DNA from 3 places in the Zhaonella formicivorans genome. Region 3 is predicted to be linked to each of the others. Evidence: riboswitches for the same ligand, from Rfam matches in the RefSeq annotation. Region 3 holds a riboswitch; each other region holds the start of a gene.
The links. Region 3 has a riboswitch for cobalamin ahead of thiC (phosphomethylpyrimidine synthase ThiC). Riboswitches for the same ligand answer to the same signal wherever they lie in the genome.
Positions count from the first base shown of each region.

Region 1 (3,272 bases), 700 kb from region 3:
TGGTCCAATACCAACTACGTGTAGCAAACTCAATTACACCTCAATTCCTCCAATAATAGCGAAGCACTTTCATCCTGTCCCAGAGTTTCCCCACTTAAAGAGGTAAGGATAGTGCCAATTTTAATTTTCCCTTGTACGAATTCGCTTGCTTTGGCGCTGACTCTCTGGGCTAACTTTTCAAAAAGAAAATCCATTCCGGCTTCTTTTACGGTTCCTACTGCCTCTTCGATAGTATTGGCCCCCATAATGGCGTCGATCACCTCCATAGAAGCGCCTTGTAGAGCTGCATGGGCGGTAAGAATCTCTAACCTGGCATCGGCTACTTTGCTATGAGTGTGAAAGATTCCACCGGCTATTTTTATTAATTTGCCAATATGACCGTACAGGATTAAATTTGCAACTTGTCGTTGACAGCATTCCTGCAGCATAAAACCGACAAAATTGCTCATTTGCACAACTGCTTCTTCCGGCAACCTCCACCTTTCCATGGCCCGCCTTTGCCCCATCCTGCCGGGAGTCAGCACTAGTGTTTTATATCCCATGGCCAAAGCCAAGCTGATCTGGGGAACTAGGGAAGACTTAAAGGCTTCCTCCGACATAGGTTCCACAATTCCTGTAGTACCTAGAATGGAAATTCCCCCTACAATACCTAATTTAGGGTTAAGGGTTTTTCTTGCTGCTTCTTCTCCCCCAGGCACAATTATTTCCAGTTCGACCCCCTGACCTGCCTCCAGCAATGGCTGCACTGCTTCCTGAATCATTTTTCGAGGTACCGGATTTATAGCCGGCTGACCGGGAGACACTGCTAAACCCGGTTTCATAACAGTTCCAACTCCCTTACCACCTCTAATCTCTATTGTAGATCCCTTCATTACGGCTTTAACTTTGATTTCCAACCCGTGAGTTATATCGGGATCATCGCCGCCATCCTTGATTACGCTGCAGGTTGCGCTTTTCTGATTGATTTCTAGAGCATGCACAGGAATTGTGAGCGTGGTATTGAGAGGTGTTACAATTTCGACCTCCTTCACTTGCTGATTTTTGACCAAAGCTAATACAGCCCCCTTGGCTGCGGCTGCAGCACAGCTGCCGGTGGTGTAACCCCTCTTCCACATTCTCCCTTCATAGTAGCGATACATGTCCATTTTCAATCCCTTTCAGTAGATTGCATAAATTTGTGCAAACGCTTCAGCGCCAGAGGAATCCCGGACGCCACGAAATAAACTTCCTCAGCAGTCTCTGCTACTTCCTGATTCGCTTCACCTAAAAGGTCACGGTAAAACCTGCCTAAGCGGTTGTCTGGTACCAGGCCCAAGCCTACTTCGCTGGAGACAATGATCAGTGTTGAACCCGTGTTTTTAGCTGCTTGTAAGATCGCCCGGACTTCAGCGAGCACCGCTGCCCTGTTTTCTTCATCATTATCAGCGTTATTCCTCCAAAGCAAATTGCTCACATAGACAGATAAACAGTCCAAAAGAAAAACTTTCTCCGGTGCCCCAATTTTCCCTATCAAGTCCGATACACAGTACGGTTCTTCCAAAGTTTCCCAACCAGCAGGCCTGCGCCGCTGATGCAAGTCAACCCGAGCTTGCATTTCTTCATCAGTAATCACAGCTGTAGCGATATAAGAAACAACAGCGGAAATTTGCGCGGCCAGTCTCTCGGCAAAAGCGCTTTTACCGCTTCTGGTCCCACCGGTAACTAGAAAAATTTTTCCTGGCAAAAGCTCACCCCTCTTACCCTCCAATGAACTTATGTTTTCAGAGTAAGCACCAATGCCCGCTAGCGCGGCACCAACAATAGGATGAAAATGACTCTGGAGCGATTGGCAAAAAACGATACAGTATATTTTCAGATTAGACAAAAAGACCTCGCCTACGCTAGGTTGGCTGAGGTCTTAATAAGCTGCTTAACGCCTGTCCCTTAACGCGAAGGACATTGCGCAAAGTTATAGGCAGGTTTCCTGGCTACGGTTCATTCCTTCCTCCGCCTTCCCGGTTTAACCAGTGGCTATGGAGGCTTCTCCCCGTTACAGTGGCGCGACCGCTCAGGCTTTTCACCTGATTCCCTTCTCCTGTAACTTCACCCATGAGGTTTTATATTAAAATTTTTAAAATTTTGTCAGCTGGACTGAGAATTAACTGATCAGTATCAATTATAGCTCATACCCATTTTTTTGACAAGTTATAAAACAAACGTATCAGGAGCTGCCTTGGTTATTGGCTTTGTTTATTTTGCAGCAGGGCTAGCTGTCTGTTCCGTTCGAAGATTAAGCGCGCATACCTGGCGTTTTGCAGTTTTAAAATGCGTTTTTCCCTTTCCGCTCGCTGAAGCAGTTCAGCCTTTTCCCGCTCTATTCTTTCAACAAGTTGGATCAGAACGCGGCGGCTTACCCTCAGTTGCGCTACTTTTTCTTCCAGCTGACTAATCCGTTTCAAAAGTTCTTGTTCTTTAAGACTATCCAACAGTACCACACCCGTCCATAGAAAAATTCCCATAAAATTATATGCACGGGCAATGGTTTTATTGACAACTCAATTTACCTAGGCCGGTTTATTTTCCGTAACCTTGAAATCAAAACTTGCCTTAATCCTTGCTACTGCTTCCCGTAATCTTTCTTCCTCCTCTACCAGGGCAATGCGTACATATCCCTCACCAAGTTGACCAAATCCTATACCGGGCACCACAACTACGCCGGTTTTATGTAAAAGTTCTACAGCAAAAGCGTAGGAATCGGTGTATCCTTTGGGCAAGGGTGCCCAGACAAACATAGTTGCTTTTGGTCTCGGCATATCCCACCCCAGGTCTCTTAAACCATTCACCAGTACATCCCTTCTTCTGGCGTAGACAGCGGCGTTTTCCCGCACATAATCCTGGGGCCCGGTTAAAGCAGCCACTGCAGCTAACTGCACAGCTTTGTAAATGCCGTAATCTAAATTCGCTTTAACTGCAGTTAAAGCGGCAATAACTTCACGATTGCCGACTACAAAACCTATTCTGCATCCAGCCATGTTATAAGTCTTGGAAAAGGAATGAAACTCCACCCCTACCTCTTTTGCACCCGGAACCTGCAAAAAACTAATAGGTCGGAAGCCGTCAAAAGCAAGTTCTGAATAAGCATTATCATGACAGACGATCAGATCATATTCTTTTGCGAAATCAACCACTTCCGAGAAAAATTCATAGTCAGCCACTGCTGCCAAAGGATTATTGGGGTAATTTAAAAACAACAGTTTGGCCTCGCGGGCAACCTTTTCGGGTATATCCTGCAA
Region 1 covers NZ_CP085524.1:1,009,137-1,012,408, forward strand. Annotated here, with positions in the region: gene cbiE (precorrin-6y C5,15-methyltransferase (decarboxylating) subunit CbiE) at 1-27, opposite strand, end outside; gene cbiD (cobalt-precorrin-5B (C(1))-methyltransferase CbiD) at 30-1,145, opposite strand; gene cobU (bifunctional adenosylcobinamide kinase/adenosylcobinamide-phosphate guanylyltransferase) at 1,148-1,723, opposite strand; cobalamin riboswitch at 1,937-2,105, opposite strand; gene EYS13_RS04980 (translation initiation factor 2) at 2,217-2,465, opposite strand; gene EYS13_RS04985 (LL-diaminopimelate aminotransferase) at 2,544-3,272, opposite strand, start outside.
Region 1: another riboswitch for cobalamin. It lies ahead of cobU (bifunctional adenosylcobinamide kinase/adenosylcobinamide-phosphate guanylyltransferase); the one in region 3 lies ahead of thiC (phosphomethylpyrimidine synthase ThiC).

Region 2 (3,272 bases), 230 kb from region 3:
ATCACAATTACAGAAATGACCAGTGAATCAGCCAGCAGGCAAATTAGCAATAAGCTTATGGCAAAGATGAATTTTTCCACAGGATGAACATCTTTAAGTGCGCTGGAATAGGCATACTGGTCGATGCTCAGCATTGTTAAATATTCCCCTTGTTTTTAGCCTTAGCCCGTGAAGCCCCTATGTAATAGCCAATAAAGCCGGCGCCTAAAGCCGCCTGCAGCGCAAAGAGCAAGCTCTCGATTTCCCCGCTGGGCGGCTCCCAGATGGGCGAGGCCCATGCTTGGTATTCAGGATTTAATTCACTAATAACCGCTTCTGCCTGGCCGTCGGCACCGCCAAACTCAGCCCCGCTCTTCAACAGTAAAGGAACAACAGCTAAGATAATAACCAATAAAATAAGCATCATGTTTTTGGCTGTAGTACTCATGCCTTTGCCTCCTTCTTTAGAACCGCCAGTTCCTGCAGTTCATTTTTGTTATAGGCGCTAAGCGTGTTAAAAACAAGTACTGTAAGCAAGCCTTCGCTGATAGCTAAGGGGAGCTGGGTTACGGCAAAAATAGCCATAAATTTGGCCATTGAAACCATAAACCCTCCTGTAGAAGCCGGGAAGGCCAATGCTAACTGTAACGAGGTAGTAACATAGGTTAACAGGTCTCCTATAGCGGAGGCCAAAAATACAGATAACCACACAGGCGCGCCTAATTTATCCCCAAGCTTATATATACCATATGCAGCAATAGGACCAACAATTGCCATCGAAAAAACATTGGCACCTAACGTGGTTAATCCGCCGTGGGCCAAAAGGAGCGCCTGAAAAAGAAGCACAATGCTTCCTAGAACTGACATAGCGGCAGGTCCAAAAATAATGGCTCCTAACCCCACTCCCGTCGGATGGGAAGAGCTTCCTGTTACGGAGGGCATTTTTAGGGCAGAAAGAACAAATGCAAAAGCCCCCACTACTCCCAACATCAACTTTAGATTTGGATTCTGCTTTGTTATTTTTTTGATGGACTTTAAGCCCAAAAGAACAAATGGCAAACTTAACAGCGTCCAAAAAACAGCCCAAGGAGCCGGCAAAAATCCTTCCATAATATGCATAGCGTAAGCTGCCTGCGGAACCGTCAAAAATGTCGCCATAAAATACAGAATATACATTGACCTTTTGGTTGCTTTCATTTTGAGTCACCTCATCTTTTTAAATTGGGCCACTGCCGCCAGCAAAGCCTCATAGTTTTGAACTTCGTTGCCCCAGCTTAAAGCAGGCCGTTTAATCACCACAACGGGGATTTTTAAACTTAAGGCTGCGGACATCTTTGTTTCCGTCCCTCCAGCCCGACCGCTTTCTTTAATAACCACTACGGAGGCGTTAAAAGTCTTGAACATCAGCCTGTTCATTTCTTTGGAAAAGGGGCCTTGCATGGCGATGATATCTTTTGGCCTTAAACCCAATTCCTGGCATTTTTTCACGACGTTATGATCCGGCAAAACCCTCACCACTATTCTTTTCCCCTTGGCGGCCGGGTGTCCAAGGAAAACTTCCAGGTTATTGCTGCCGGTAGTGAGAAACACCGTACTGCCCAGCTTAAAAGCCTTTTCCACCCCTTCTTCCCAGGAGTTGACAGGATGAATTAAAGGATGCCGTGGAATGTTTACTCTTTCCCTGACATAACGGACATAGGGGAGCATTTTATCCCGACAAAAACTGCCAATCAGCTGTGAGGCTGAGGTAGCAAAAGGGTTAGAAGCATCAACTACCAGGTCTATGCATTGCTTTTCATGTACCCGGCTCAAATTATCGTATGATAATTCACCGGGAAATATCTCCCCTGCAGTTTCAGTTGCCAGTTCCTTGCCGTAGTCGGTAAGAGCAGCCACCATCACCTGCAGCCCTTCCCGGCTTAAGAGGTTGACGATTTCCCTGCCTTCCTTCGTACCGGCCAAAACTAAAATCACCGCTACCCTTTCCCCCTCGTCCATGTTGTATAGAGTAAAAGCGCTGTTGTATGGTGTTCAAAAAAATACCCTAGTTTTACAAACTAGGGAGGATAAGCTTCAAAAAGGGCAGCCTTATCTAACCACCTCCCCGGTCAGGTGAAGATGCGATTAGAACAGGCCGGACCGCTATTCAAGGATCACCAGGAATCCCAAGTAGAATTTTGGCATTCCCTCCCCTTGCTGTACATACGGAAAATATGAATAGCTTCCATTTACTCTTTATCCCTCGGGACAAAGAACCTATTCAAAAGTATAAGTTATAACAGCAAAAAGCCCTCCAACCGACAGGCAGAGGGCTTACAAACCGAAAAAAAATGTTAAGACTCACTCCCCATCTACCGTGGGTTCAACTGCGAGCTCAGAACAAGCAGGTTTCCTGGCTCAAGGTCATTGCCTTACTATGCCTTCCCATTCGGCACTTAACCCAATACTGACATTTTGGTTAAACTGCATACTGCCATACGAAGCAATTTACTTTCATAACCCTTAAGTTAATACAAGGTTAATTGCCGAACAGTGGCTCAATATAGCAAGGCTACCTTTCACAGTGGCGGGACCGCGCCAGATTCCCACTGGCTTCCCTCTCGGCTTTGCATTTTCAGCAAAGCACTTGCTCCAAAGCTATTCTGTTTTCCCTAATTATACCAAAGACATAAGGTTTTAGCAATACCTTATAAAACTTTATTCAGTCACCAGTCGCCAGCAGCTAATGCCGTCAAAAGTACAGTCTTCGTAAAACAGTACGCCGGTACTGAATAAGTTTCGACCTCCTAACCTAAACTAACAGGGAATTAAAATATAAGGAGGTGTACTCTGGTTAATTTGGCCCAGAGGCTACATGAGAAACAATTCGGGTAAATCTAAGCCGCACAAAAAAAGCGGTGAATTACTGCAAGGAAAAGCCAAAGGCAAGGTAGGAAACACGAGACAATTGGATGCTTTGAAGCAAGAGGTGGCGGAAATCGGGTTGAACTCCAAAATAGAGATGGACCGGGAAAGAGGAGCTACCTCTCTTTTGAAAAACCTGAAAGCCAATAAAACAACAAAATAGTAAGCTGGGGAATCCTCCCCAGCTCAGGCTGTCGACAAACTATTATCAGCCAGCATGTATTATGGAGCGGGACTGGTTTCCACAGCCGTCGGCAGCTATGCTGCCGGTAACGGCGTAGGAGCTTGTCCAGAGCGAAATAATACATGCTGGCTTAGTCTACAAGCTGAATTGGGGAATATCCTCCCCAGCTTTCTTTATATGCCCAGGTGTTTCCTTCGCTCCATGA
Region 2 covers NZ_CP085524.1:1,939,965-1,943,236, forward strand. Annotated here, with positions in the region: gene cbiQ (cobalt ECF transporter T component CbiQ) at 1-134, opposite strand, end outside; gene EYS13_RS09565 (energy-coupling factor ABC transporter substrate-binding protein) at 137-427, opposite strand; gene EYS13_RS09570 (energy-coupling factor ABC transporter permease) at 424-1,176, opposite strand; gene cobK (precorrin-6A reductase) at 1,183-1,953, opposite strand; cobalamin riboswitch at 2,345-2,624, opposite strand; gene EYS13_RS09580 (hypothetical protein) at 2,834-3,046, shown strand; gene cooS (anaerobic carbon-monoxide dehydrogenase catalytic subunit) at 3,241-3,272, opposite strand, start outside.
Region 2: another riboswitch for cobalamin. It lies ahead of cobK (precorrin-6A reductase); the one in region 3 lies ahead of thiC (phosphomethylpyrimidine synthase ThiC).

Region 3 (3,272 bases):
GAACCGGGGCATGCTCCCAAGCATCAGCTGACTACTGCCATAGCCTACTACCAGTGCAACGCCTGCCACAACCAGGGTGTGCATTCCATTGCCAAAATGGAGTTTTACCCCAGGGATGATGTGCCGCCCAGCGCTGTAACCAGCCCTGTTGCGGACAGGTACCAGGTGTATTATATTGCCCAGGAGCGTTATGCCAAATGTGAGGTCGAACTGGACTGTATCGACTGCCATACTCGCAATGAGGTTATGGGCGACGGCCATCTGTACGGCAGCAAAAGTAAGGCCCAGGTTATCCGCTGTTACAACTGCCACGGCACAACCCAGGAGCCTCCCAAATGGTCCCGCATAACCTCAGGGGATGACCCTGCTATTTGGGCCTCCGGTTATTTCCACAAAGACTTTCCTGAACTAAAAGTCGGGGATATCGTGGCCTTGACTCTCAGGGGAGAGCCCATGCTGAACGTCCGCCTGGAAAACGGTAGGGCAGTGTTATACAGCAAAATCGACGGCCGCAAAGTACCCATACCCCTGGTTCAAGGCAGCGCCTGCCAGCAAAAGCCAGACGAGCAGAAAGGGGAAGATTGTCACACGTGCCATAGTGTGGCGAAGTGAAGAAAGCATAGCCCGCAGGCTAGTTTGAAATGATGATATTTTTATAGAGTATGACGAGAAGGAAAATACCGTTAAGATGATCTCCAGCGATAAAGAAGCTTCCGTGTTCGTTGATAATTATTTAAGCAGCGTTGGTCAAACAATTCAATCGCTCAAAATAAGGGCAAATGTTGGACTAAGAAATAAGCTTATACTGGAACTAAAGGCACGATCAAACCTTTCAATCAGGCAAATTGCAGAGCTACTAGGAATAGATAGAAATATTGTTCAGAGAGTAAAATGAGTCAGAGAACCGTCCCCTGACTCATTGAAAATTTTCCCTTGATTTTTCTTTTTGTTAGAGTTATCATTTGAAGTAGAAAAATAAAGCAAAGATGTAAATAGGTGCCTTCTTATTGAAGGATAATAGGGAATCGGGTGCAAGTCCCGAACGGTCCCGCCACTGTAACCGTGGAGTACCTTGCAAGAACCACTGTTCCTCATTTCAGCAGCTGAATAAGGGGGATGGGAAGGAGCAAGGAAAGCTATGATGCGGAAGTCAGGAAACCTGCCTGTTTACTGCGCGTTCTCTCGCAGGAAGAGATCGTAGCCTGAGGATGATGGTAAAGTCCTTGGCCATAACTTATTATGGCTAAGGACTTTTTAGTTTACCTATGCTCTGACTTTAAACATGACGGTTATGCCAATGTTCTTACTTAGGTTATTTTAAAAATCATATCTAAGCCGTTAACAGGTGCCCTATAACTAGGGATAATAGGGAAGACCGAAACAGGATCTAAAGAAGTGATTCTGGAAACGGCGCGGTCCCGCCACTGTAGTCGGGGAGTTTCCTCAAAGTTAGCCACTGGGCAGTTCCCGGGAAGGCAGAGAGAAACAGTGACCCGTGAGCCAGGAGACCTGCCTGTTAGCAATATGTTTGTGGATGATGGTAAAGTCCTCAACCTTTTGGTTGAGGACTTTTTTTATAAATAAAACAGGAGGGAGAAAACAATGTCATTGTTAAGAAGTGCCTTAGAGGGTGTTGTAACCCCGGAAATGGAAAAGGCAGCAGAGCAGGAGGGAGTCAGACCGGAATTTATCAGACAGGGGGTTGCTGAGGGGAAAATCGTTCTACTCTGCAATTCTAACCATCATAATGTTGTACCGGTAGCCATTGGTGAGGGCTTACGGACCAAGGTCAGCGCAAGCGTGGGCTTATACGGCAAAAATGCCAGAATTAGCGAGGAAGTAACCAAAATAAGGGCCGCCGTCGAGGCAGGCACTGATGCCATCATGGACTTAAGTGTCAGCGGCCCTATTGATGCCATGCGTAGAGAGGCACTGGCTGTTACCTCTAAACCGTTGGGAACACTTCCCTTGTATCAAGCGCTGGCAGAGGCAAGCGAAAAATACGGTTCATCTCTAAAGATGCAAGAGGAAGAACTTTTTGAAGTTATTGAACGGCAGGCCGCTGACGGGGTTGACTTTTTGGCGCTGCACTGCGGCACTACCATGGATGTCATAGAACGGGCCAAGAGAGAAGGCAGAGTCGACCCGCTGGTTAGTTACGGTGGATCGCACCTGATCGGGTGGATGGTACATAACCAAAAGGAAAATCCCCTCTATGAAAATTTTGATCGAGTTCTTGAGATTGCCGCCAAATATGATGTAACCCTTAGTTTCGCAGATGGCATGCGACCGGGTTGCCTTGCCGATTCTTTAGACGGCGCCCAAGTACACGAGCTGGTGATTTTGGGAGAACTGGTACAGCGGGCGAGAGCAGCAGGTGTTCAGGTAATGGTGAAAGGTCCTGGCCATGTTCCCCTTGATCAGCTCAAGGCCACAATAACACTGCAAAAGAGCCTATGTAAAGGAGCTCCGTATTTTGTATTCGGCCCCTTAGTCACCGATACTGCTGCCGGTTACGACCATATTAGCGCTGCCATCGGAGGTGCAATAAGTTCATGGGCAGGAGCGGAGTTTATCTGTTACGTGACACCTGCCGAACACATTGGCCTACCGGATTTAGAACAGGTACGGCAAGGTGTAATTGCCGCTCGGATTGCGGCCCATTGTGGAGACCTGGCGAAAGGATTGCCGCAAGCGGTAAAATGGGACCTGGAAATGTCAGTGGCCAGGAAAAATCTTGACTGGGAAAAACAGATTGCCCTGGCTATTGATCCTGCTACAACTAGGAGAGTGTGGAAAGAGAGAAGCGGTGATTTTTCATCCAAATGTTCAATGTGTGGGCCATACTGTGCTATGGAAATAGTTTCCAAGTACCTGGGTAATAAAAAACACGCTTGTTAACTTGTTAAAAGGAAGGGGATAATCATGACTCAAGTTTTAGCTGCCCGTGCCGGGAAAATCACTGAGGAGATGGAAATAGTAGCTGCCCAGGAGAATGTGGATGTGGAATTGATCAGGCAGGGAGTTGCCGAAGGGACCATTGTTATTCCAAAGAACAAAAACCGGAATCGTTCTAAGCTTTGCGGTATCGGAAAAGGTTTGGACATTAAAGTCAATGCTTTAATTGGCACTTCCAGTGACCGTGATCAAATGGAGATGGAGGCCAGAAAGTTAAAAATTGCGGAAGAGGCAGGATGTCACTCCTTCATGGATTTAAGTACAGGAGGAGATATTGACGGCATGAGAAAGCAAACGCTGTCTTTGGCATCGGT
Region 3 covers NZ_CP085524.1:1,711,765-1,715,036, reverse strand. Annotated here, with positions in the region: gene EYS13_RS08480 (hypothetical protein) at 1-612, shown strand, start outside; cobalamin riboswitch at 978-1,181, shown strand; cobalamin riboswitch at 1,327-1,531, shown strand; gene thiC (phosphomethylpyrimidine synthase ThiC) at 1,603-2,901, shown strand; gene bzaB (B12 lower ligand biosynthesis ThiC-like protein BzaB) at 2,926-3,272, shown strand, end outside.